One region of the Marinomonas sp. CT5 genome, then DNA from elsewhere that is predicted to be linked to it. Evidence: predicted binding sites of a transcription regulator. Region 1 holds the regulator's gene; each other region holds the start of a gene.

Region 1 (3,284 bases):
CCGGTTTTAGAGCCTCTCCCCTTATCCACTCTGAAAAAGCGTTCTGTGAGTCGAGGAATGTATCTTGGGTCGATACCAAGTCCGTTGTCTTTCACTGAAAAAACGCCATTAAACTCACTTGATTCCCATTTGAGGGTGATTTCTCCGCCGTCAGGTGAGTATTTGATGGCATTAACAATAAGATTTGAGAAGGCACTGTAGAGTTCTTTATAAGAGCCGTACAAGCGGGATTCGTTGGGAATAATGATGGAAAGCTGGTGTTTTTCCGTCAAAATCGGTGCGGTTGTATTGGTAATAGCTTGAATAAGATCCGCAACATTATGCCATTGGTTTTCTTCACGTTTGTCATTACTCTCTAAGCGTGACAAAAGTAAAAGATCTTCGATGAGTTGTTCCATCCGCTCGGACTGCTCAGACATATTGATGATGCCTTTTTGCATGCTTTTCGGCAGACTGTCTTTGAACATATCTAGGGTTTCTAGGTAGCCTTTGATCACCGTCAATGGTGTTTTTAATTCATGAGAAGCATTAGCGACAAAGTCTTTACGCATTTGTTCGAGAAGGTGTAAACGAGTCACGTCGCGGACAAAGATTAAGTGATCATTTTTATCGTATAACGTGGTTTGTATTTCCAAGTATACGCCTTCTTTTGCTGGTGATTTGATAACCAAAGGTTCGCCAAAACGTTTTTGGCTGAAGTAGCGAAAGAAGTCAGGGTTTCGAACAATATTCGTAATTATTTGACCGCGATCAACGGGACGCATGAGTCCAAGAAAGTGAGCCGCAGAGTTGTTCCACCATTCGAGGTTACCTTGATTATCCGCCATAATGACGCCTTCTTTTAAGGCGGTGGTAGAACTTTCTATTCGCGTTAATGCTTGGCGCATACGGCGTTTTGATTTGCGTTGCTTCTTCTGCAAACGGTATACAGCATCAAATACTTCTCCCCAAATACCACTGGTTTCCGGTGGCGCCGCTTTACCTGAGTGGCGAAGCCAATTATGGAACTGATACAGCTGATAAAGTTGCCAATACAAAGTTCCTAAAACGTATAACAGGATAACACCTAATAACTGACCAATAATCAAGCCAATGACAACACAGGCGGCAAGACCTGCGAGCCAAGTGATGATGGTGTTTCGCCAAACTGTTTTCATACAGACCTTTTTGCTGAGAAGCGGTAGCCAGTTCCTCGAACCGTTTGTATCAAGAAATCATGGGAGTTACCGATGGCTTTACGTAAACGGCGGATATGAACGTCTACTGTACGCTCTTCAACATAGACGTTTCCACCCCAAACTTGATCTAAAAGCTGTGCTCTAGAATAAGCTCGTTCTTGATGAGTCATTAGGAATTTTAATAGGCGGTATTCAGTTGGCCCCATGTCTAAAGGGCGAGTGCCTATGGTGACACGTTGGCTAATTGGGTCAAGCACTAACCCTTCCACTTCAATGGGCTCGTCAACACCTTGAGGGGTTGCTCTGCGCAGCACCGCTTTGAGTCTGGCGACTAGCTCGCGAGGTGAAAACGGCTTGGTTATATAATCGTCCGCACCGACTTCTAAGCCTTGTATTTTATTGTCTTCTTCACTTTTTGCGGTCAGCATAATCACTGGGATTTCAGCCGTTGTGGTGTCTTTTTTTAGTCGACGAGTTAATTCAATGCCACTGCCGCCAGGCATCATCCAGTCGACAAGAATCAAGTCTGGACGGTGATCCACAATGATTTCATGGCCTTGCTGAATATTTTCTGCTTCCAAATACTCATAGCCAGCCATTTCTAATGCAATGGCGATCATTTCGCGTATGGAAGACTCATCATCAATAATTAATACTTTTTTACCGGTCACAGGATTTATCCTCATCTCAGGAACGGCTTTTATTAAAGCGACCTTATGTGACAATTCAGTTACATTGTCACAACTTTGCCATATATTACATAAAATAGCTTGTTACGAGCCCGATAAACACACAGTAGCCGATGCGATTGTTATCTAAGAAAGCATGGAAACAGGGCAAGCGTTCACGACCTTTGGCTTTATTAAACTGCAGATAAAATAGTCCTGCCGCGATGATGAGGGAGATAAAATAGGGCCAGTGTAATTCTGCTAGTAGGCCGATCCAAGTGAGTAAAGATAACGTTAGTCCCTGAAGGCAAACAATGACCAATAAATCGTATTGGCCAAATAAAATAGCGGTGGATTTGATACCGACTTTTAAGTCGTCAGGTCGATCAGTCATCGCATAGTAGGTGTCGTAAGCGATGGTCCAAAAGCAATTTGCAACGAACAACATCCATAATTCTGGATTCGCCAAATCTCCACCTTGTGCGCTGTAAGCCATGGGAATGGCCCATGAAAAGGCCAACCCTAAGAAAAGTTGAGGTAGGTGGGTATAACGCTTCATAAATGGGTACAGTGCAGCTAACCCTAAACCAACGACGGACAGCAAGATAGTACGCATATCTGTCAACAGTACTAAGATGAAGCTAAGTAATACCAAACCACCAAATAACACCAAGGCTTCTTTTTCTGATACTCGGCCAGATGGCAAAGGACGATTTTTAGTACGTTCTACAAAGCCATCGACCTTACGGTCGGCATAATCATTGATGACGCATCCTGCGGAGCGCATGCTAAAGACCCCTAGGATAAAGATGACTACTAAATTCCACTTAGGCATACCATCAGCAGCAAGCCAAAGCGCCCATAGTGTTGGCCACATTAGTAAAAATGAGCCGATAGGGCGGTTGAATCGGGTTAATTCTGCGTAGTCTTTAAGTTTGTTCATAACAATCCAAACGGTGATTTAAGTTGGTTTATCTCATCAAAGAAAGCTTCATTGACCAATATTCCAGCCCCAAATTGGTGAAAAATAGAGCGTCTTGCCCATACTGGATTTTGCTGGTTTGGAAACATGCCTTTTGGTAGCAAAGTGACCTCAATGTCACTTCGAACCAGCGCCCGATGTTGGAATAAATAGCCACCCAATGATTTGTCTCTTAGGTGTTTCACTTGACGCCAATGTCCCTTTAAAGATTTGGCCGGGATGATAGATCGAGCGTAAATAACAGCTTTATTATTCACTTTGAGTAAGACGGTTCGAATTCGTGCTGCCTCTCTTGAGCGCAACTTTAGGCGTTTTCTTTCTCTCGCTGTAGGCGTTCCCCATGTATCTTCCAGAACTTCTACTGTTAATTTACCAAGGCTTTGTAGTTTGGCTGTCAAAGAGTCTTGGGTAACCAACCAAGGCCATAAATTTGGAGGCACTTTGACCTTGCTAATT
Region 2 (3,284 bases), 660 kb from region 1:
AGGTGAGGTGAAATTAAGACTCTCTATTTATCCTTTAGCGGATGACGATATTGTATTGAATGTGTCGATTGATGATTCTGGTATTGGCATTCCTCAGGCGAGTCAGGTGCATTTATTCCAGCGTTTCAAACAGGCTGACGGTTCGACAACGCGTAAGTTTGGTGGAACTGGCTTAGGGTTGGCAATCAGTAAAGAAATCATCCAAGCCATGGAGGGTGAAATCGGCGTTGAATCAGTAGAAGGTCAGGGCTCGTCTTTTTGGTTCCGAATTCCTCTTACAATGAAGTCGACTTTGGACTCAACTGAATCTGCTAATAAGTCAGTTTTGCAGAATATTAGAGTGACGTTGATTTATGCAAATAAAACAGGTCGTGAGTATGTTGCTGCATTGCTGGATTCCCAAGCCGTCAATTACAATGTTTATGACAGTATTGCCAGTGCTCTCGCTGATAAGGAATGGCTAGGCAATACAATATTACTGGATTCTGATGTGTTAACAATGTCTGCTGAGGTTGATGAGTTAAATGCATTTTGCCAGCAAAACGGCGTTAAACGTGTGTTAGTGCAAGGGCGGTCAAGTATGGATTTTGATAAGGTGCAGTATGATGCGGCTTTAACAAAACCTGTATTTCATCAACCGTTATTAGATGTACTTGAGAAATTAAACTCTTCAATTAAAGGAGATCCTGCAATGGTTGCAAAAGAAGTAGAAAAAACGCCAGATGGTAGGCCTGTTTTCAATGCGAAAGTGTTATTGGCAGAAGATAATCTGACCAATCAAATTGTTGCCCGAGGCTTGTTAAATTTATACGGCGTAGAAGTCGTTGTGGCGGAAAATGGTCAGAAAGCGGTTGAACTAGCTCAATCAACCAAGTTCGATATGATCTTTATGGATTGCCAAATGCCCATCATGGATGGTTATGAGGCTACACGAACTATTCGTCAGTTTACCGATTCGAACACGCCTGCCGATATTCCGATTGTTGCATTGAGCGCTAATGCCATGAAAGGTGATGAAGATGAATGTTTTGCAGCGGGCATGAATGATCATATCGCGAAGCCAATTTCGCAAGATAAGTTGACCGCGATACTGACAAAATGGCTGTCTTAATTAAGATTAAATGCCAAGAATATGGAGTGACTGAAAATGTTGAAATTAAAGGTTTTTGATCATAATGATTACGAGAGCCGCTTAGCTTTTAATCAAGAGCTGATGACATTGGTTGCGAGCGAGTTCATTAAGGAAGCGACTGCGCTGATGGTGATGTTACAGAATCATCTAGAAGCGCAAGATTGGCATCAATTTGAACTTGTCTCCCACCGTTTAAAAGGTGCTGCCTTGGAAGTGTCTGGTTATCGATTATGTGAACTAATCGAGGCAATGAAACTGCATCTCAGTCAATCTAATTCTGATTTATTGGTAAAAAGTGTCCAAGCGCTCGCTGAGGAGCTTGATGCTTTGGCGTTATCACTTCAACAAGAAATTTTATTGTAAGTTTGGTTAAGATCTTTCTGCTTTTTTAGTTGTGCCTCTATTCAAATGACCTTTCATATTGGTCAATTCTCTTATTTTATTACGTTAAAAGTTTCGTTTGAATTATAATTGTATTTCAAATGAAACCTATCTATCATCAAACTGAAATATTTTCTTTCTATAGTCGTTCTTTCTTTTCTAATAAAAACTCATTGTGAGGAACACGGAAATGCATAATTTGAAGTTAGCGTCAGTGGTTGTTGGTCTATCGATTGCGAGTTCAGGCTTCGCTGCTACCGAAATAGAATGGTGGCACGCAATGGGGGGCGCAAATGGCGAAAAAGTAAATGAAATCGCCAAAGCGTTTAATGATTCGCAAGACGCGTATGAAGTGAAACCGGTTTATAAAGGCAATTACACCGAGACAATGACGTCGGCTATCGCCGCGTTTCGAGCTAAACAACAGCCCGCTATTGTTCAAGTCTTTGAAGTCGGCACCGCCAGTATGATGGCCGCTAAAGGTGCGATTTACCCTGTATACAAATTGATGCGTGAATCGGGTCAAGCCTTTGATGAAAGTGCTTATTTGAGTGCTGTAACCGGTTATTACACCAACAGCGAAGGGCAAATGCTTTCCATGCCGTTCAACAGTTCTACGCCAGTCTTGTATTACAACAAAGATTTATTTAAAAAAGCTGGCATTAGCCAAGCACCGAAAACTTGGCAAGAAGTCGAAAGTACAGCGAAAAAATTGCAAGCCTCAGGTGTGTCTTGTGGTTTCACAACAGCTTGGCAATCTTGGGTACAATTAGAAAACCTCAGTGCTCGTCATAACGTACCATTCGCCACATTGGAAAATGGTTTTGGCGGTTTGAAAACTGAGCTGAAATTTAACGGCCCATTGCAAGTAGCGCACATTTCCAAAATGGGTGAATGGCAAAAGAATGGCATTTTTAGCTACTCTGGTCGTACCAACGATGGCGCGGCGAAATTCTATAGCCAAGAATGCGCCATGTTTACCGAATCTTCTGCTGGTTACGCTGGCATAAAACGTAATGCTAAATTTGATTTTGGTGTGGCTGAACTTCCTTACTGGGAAGGCAAGGTGAAACAACCTTCAAATACCATTATCGGTGGTGCCTCTTTGTGGGTGCTACAAGGCCATTCTAAAGAAGAATACAAAGGTGTGGCTTCTTTCTTGAGTTATCTATCTCGAGCGTCTGTGCAAGCCGATTGGCACCAATTTTCTGGTTACTTGCCCATTACCAAAGCGGCCTACGATTTGACCAAAGGGCAAGGTTTCTACGCTGCTAATCCTGGAACTGAAATCGGTGTGATGCAGATGACCACGGGGACGCCAACGGCGAACACCAAAGGTTTACGTTTGGGTAACTTTGTCCAGATTCGCGGCATCATTGATGAAGCGCTAGAGTCCGTTTGGAGTGGTGATGTGGATGCCCAAACAGCGTTAAATACTGCGGTTGAACGTGGTAATGCGCAACTTCGTAAATTTGAAAAAGCGAACGACTAACTACAACTAGTGCCCTTATGTTGAATAAGGGCGCTTTTTTATGCGTTAAATCGGTTTCTTTTTTATTTGTCGTTCTTTTTTTGGATGGTCTGATGACGGTTACTTTTCCCCAAAAAGGCCTGCCTTGGTTATTGCTGTTACCGCAATTATTGATTACAGCGATTTTCTTTCTATGGCCTGCAGAACAAGCGTTAGAACAAGCATTTTTTCAGGAAGATGCTTTTGGTTTGAGCCGAGAATTTGTTGGCTTAGAAAATTTTATAGATCTCTTTACCGACC
Region 3 (3,284 bases), 1.4 Mb from region 1:
TTGCAACAAAGAGAGAATCGAGAAGCGGCAACGGTCAATAACCCGTTTGTATTAACACCTCATAAGCCAAATTATTTTTTGCCAATTGCTTATACGTCTAATCCTAATGATCGGGCCTTTTTAGGGAATAAAACAGACTCTGAAAGTTTGGACAGTGTGGAGTTTAAATTTCAGTTGAGTTTTAAGTTTCCAGTTGCCTATGACGTAGTGGGACGAGACACTAGCCTCTGGTTTGCTTATACGCAACAGGCCTATTGGCAGGCTTATAACAGTACAATTTCAGCACCATTTCGTGATACCAATCATGAGCCTGAAGCTTTCATTGTTACTAAGCCAAAACATGGATTTTTAGGTATCAATCCAGATTATATTTCCTATGGTTTTGTTCATCAATCCAATGGACAGTCTGGAGATCTCTCGCGTTCTTGGAATCGATTTTATATGGATTTTTTGTTTGAGCATGGTGATACTGCTTTTTCATTTAAGCCTTGGTATCGCATTCCTGAAAGCAAAGATATGGATGACAACCCAGATATCGAAAACTATTACGGCTATGGTGAATTTAATTTAATCCACATTATCGATGATTACAGCATTGATATTATGCTGAGAAATAATCTGAAATCTTCTAATAATCGAGGTGCGATACAGGTGGGATTTAATTTTCCATTATGGGGTAAAACACGCGGTTACATTCAGTATTTTAACGGCTACGGACAATCTCTATTGGATTACAATCATCAAACACAATCACTTGGTATTGGTATTATGCTGACTAACTGGTTGTGATTTCTCGTCAGGTCAGATGAAAATGACAGCGTATTGTCACTATAGTGTAATGATTGTGTCATTTTTTGCTTTTAAGGTGGGTGTAAATCTAACCTAGGAGCTAAACCATGAAATTGAAATTCTTACCTGTTGCAACCAGTTTAATTGCATTAACTCTTTTAACTGCTTGTGGTGAAACGGTAAAAAAGCATGATACCAAGCCTACAGCTGAAACAATGTCTTTGAACAATGATGATTTGTACGAAGTGCATCATGAAGGTCGTATTTATGTGTTTGATGATCGTGGTGTGTATGAAGACTTTTTACAGGTTGGTGAAACATCTTATCGTAAAGTGCGTATTGGGGCGGGCCCAAAAGGTGAAACCGTTGTTTTTGGTCTAACTAACGCAGATAAGAAAAAAATGTCGGGCATCGCTGCTGTTGAAATGTATGACGGTGAACTAAATGGTGCAGAGTCTTTCTATGGCGAAATGCGTATGGAAGGTCGTATATATGTTTTTGGTTCTCTACAAGAGATGAATCAAGCTCGTGCTGTTGGTGAAGTGCCTTTACGTTATACAGATATAGGTTCTGGTCCAGAAGGCGAAACGGTAGTTTATGCATTAAACAGTAGTAACAAAAAAGTAAAACCGACAGCGATGATTGAAAAATTCCATAAAATGAATCACATGAAGTAATTGGCTGATTCAGATTTAAAAGTACCTCGCAATGGCGGGGTATTTTTTTGCCATGTTGTCACAATGAAAGCCTGTCATAAAGTTGTCACTGGAATGCCACAGAACGGACATTTTACTGGTCTATGTTGAGAGTAAGACAAACTGGTGAGGTGAACCGTATGAATATCCTTCAAAATATCCACGCAGTAGATGTACACACTTTTTCTTGGTGCATGGCTCGTAAGCATCGAGTCACATTAACTCGTATTGGGAGAGCGGTTTCTTTCTCAGCAGATGGCCCATTATATGCCTTTTTAGCGCTTCTGCTTTGGTTCGCTGGAGAAGCGACTTTGATGTTGGTTTTAGTATTAGGCTTTTTAGTAGAACGAATTTTATATCTGGTTTTAAAACGAGGTTTTAAACGTAACCGCCCAGCGGATGCATTAGATAATTTTAATAGTTTTATTATTCCTTCAGATCAGTTTTCTTTTCCTTCTGGTCATACGTCGGGTGCATTCTTTATGGCTTATTGTTTGTCTGAATGGTTTCCCAGTATGAATATGATTTTGTATTTTTGGGCTGCGAATGTAGGGCTTTCTCGCATTTTTCTTGGCGTTCATTTTCCTACAGACACTGTTATTGGTGCTTTATTGGGAACATCTTGTGCAGCTCTAGCAATAGGGATTTTGATATGAAAATATTGTACGGTGTCCAAGGAACGGGTAATGGACATATAACCAGAGCAAGAGCCATGGCTGTGGAAATGCATGCGGCTGGAGTTGAGGTTGATTTTGTGTTTTCAGGTCGGCCAGCAGAAGAGTATTTTGATATGGCAATATTCGGGCACTATCGTACTTTTCAAGGTTTGAGTTTTGCTGCTCGCAATGGGCAATTGGATTTATTTGCAACCTGTAAAAACGCTAATTTTTTCAAGTTGTATCGGGATATTCGTTCGGTTGATACTCGTAGCTATGATTTGGTGATTACTGACTTTGAACCGATTGTTGCTTGGGCGGCGAAACTCCAAGGTGTTGCTTGCGTAGGATTTGGCCATCAGTATGCTTTTAAATATGATATTCCACGTTATAAAAAGAATCTTGTTGCGCAGTGGATCATGTCTAATTTTGCTCCAGCGGCAATTCAGTTAGGTGCCCATTGGCATCATTTTGGTTACCCTATTTTGCCACCTCTTATTCACACCCAGCCTCTACAAAATATTTCGTACTCGGATCAAGTGTTGGTGTACCTACCTTTTGAAAACAGTGAAGAAGTTTTAGATTGGCTTGAGGCGGTTCCAAATTATCATTTTCGTTTTCATTGTAAGGATATTGAGCCTGGGGTGTATGGTAATGTAGAGGTTTTTCCCTTTGGACGAGAATTGTTTCAAAAGAATTTAAGTGAATGTGAGTCGGTACTTTGCAATGCTGGTTTTGAGCTCAACTCAGAAGCGTTGCAGCTCGGCCGACGTATTCTTGCAAAACCATTAAGAGGCCAAATTGAGCAGCATTCCAATGCTATCGCGTTAGAGTTTTTAGGGGTTGCGAAAACAACGGATGTATTAAGTTCTCAGGTTATTCAAGAATGGTTGGAAACCAGCAGAGTGTTTCAAATATCCTATCCTAATGTGGCTCGTGCGGTTGTGGCTTGGTTGCAATCTAATAATGAAACCAGTGTCGCAGATTTGTGTGAGTCCCTGTGGAAACAAACGCCAAATATACCTGGAATTGATTTTACTTTTAAGCAAGATGCACTGATTCTTAATGCGAAGAACATTACAGCCTACTGAATTTAATAGGCTGTAATGTTTTGTTTTTACGCGTTTAAATTTTCTTTAAAGAA

What was found. Region 1 encodes PhoB, which activates phosphate uptake and scavenging genes when phosphate is short. Its sites were predicted from a motif close to TGTCATANNNNTGTCANA; they were not measured.
Region 2: a site for PhoB is predicted at 1,627-1,644, ahead of ugpB (sn-glycerol-3-phosphate ABC transporter substrate-binding protein UgpB). Genes of this name have one in related genera too.
Region 3: a site for PhoB is predicted at 1,539-1,556, ahead of C0J08_RS15520 (phosphatase PAP2 family protein). Genes of this name have one in related genera too.

Annotation. Positions count from the first base shown of each region.
Region 1 is NZ_CP025572.1:4,613,277-4,616,560, reverse strand. It holds gene phoR (phosphate regulon sensor histidine kinase PhoR) at 1-1,157, opposite strand, end outside; gene phoB (phosphate regulon transcriptional regulator PhoB) at 1,154-1,849, opposite strand; gene ubiA (4-hydroxybenzoate octaprenyltransferase) at 1,935-2,789, opposite strand; gene C0J08_RS21915 (chorismate--pyruvate lyase family protein) at 2,786-3,284, opposite strand, start outside.
Region 2 is NZ_CP025572.1:511,832-515,115, forward strand. It holds gene C0J08_RS02425 (ATP-binding protein) at 1-1,111, shown strand, start outside; gene C0J08_RS02430 (Hpt domain-containing protein) at 1,148-1,495, shown strand; gene ugpB (sn-glycerol-3-phosphate ABC transporter substrate-binding protein UgpB) at 1,704-3,005, shown strand; gene ugpA (sn-glycerol-3-phosphate ABC transporter permease UgpA) at 3,098-3,284, shown strand, end outside.
Region 3 is NZ_CP025572.1:3,232,543-3,235,826, reverse strand. It holds gene C0J08_RS15530 (phospholipase A) at 1-789, shown strand, start outside; gene C0J08_RS15525 (hypothetical protein) at 897-1,466, shown strand; gene C0J08_RS15520 (phosphatase PAP2 family protein) at 1,625-2,140, shown strand; gene C0J08_RS15515 (MJ1255/VC2487 family glycosyltransferase) at 2,137-3,231, shown strand; gene C0J08_RS15510 (dienelactone hydrolase family protein) at 3,258-3,284, opposite strand, start outside.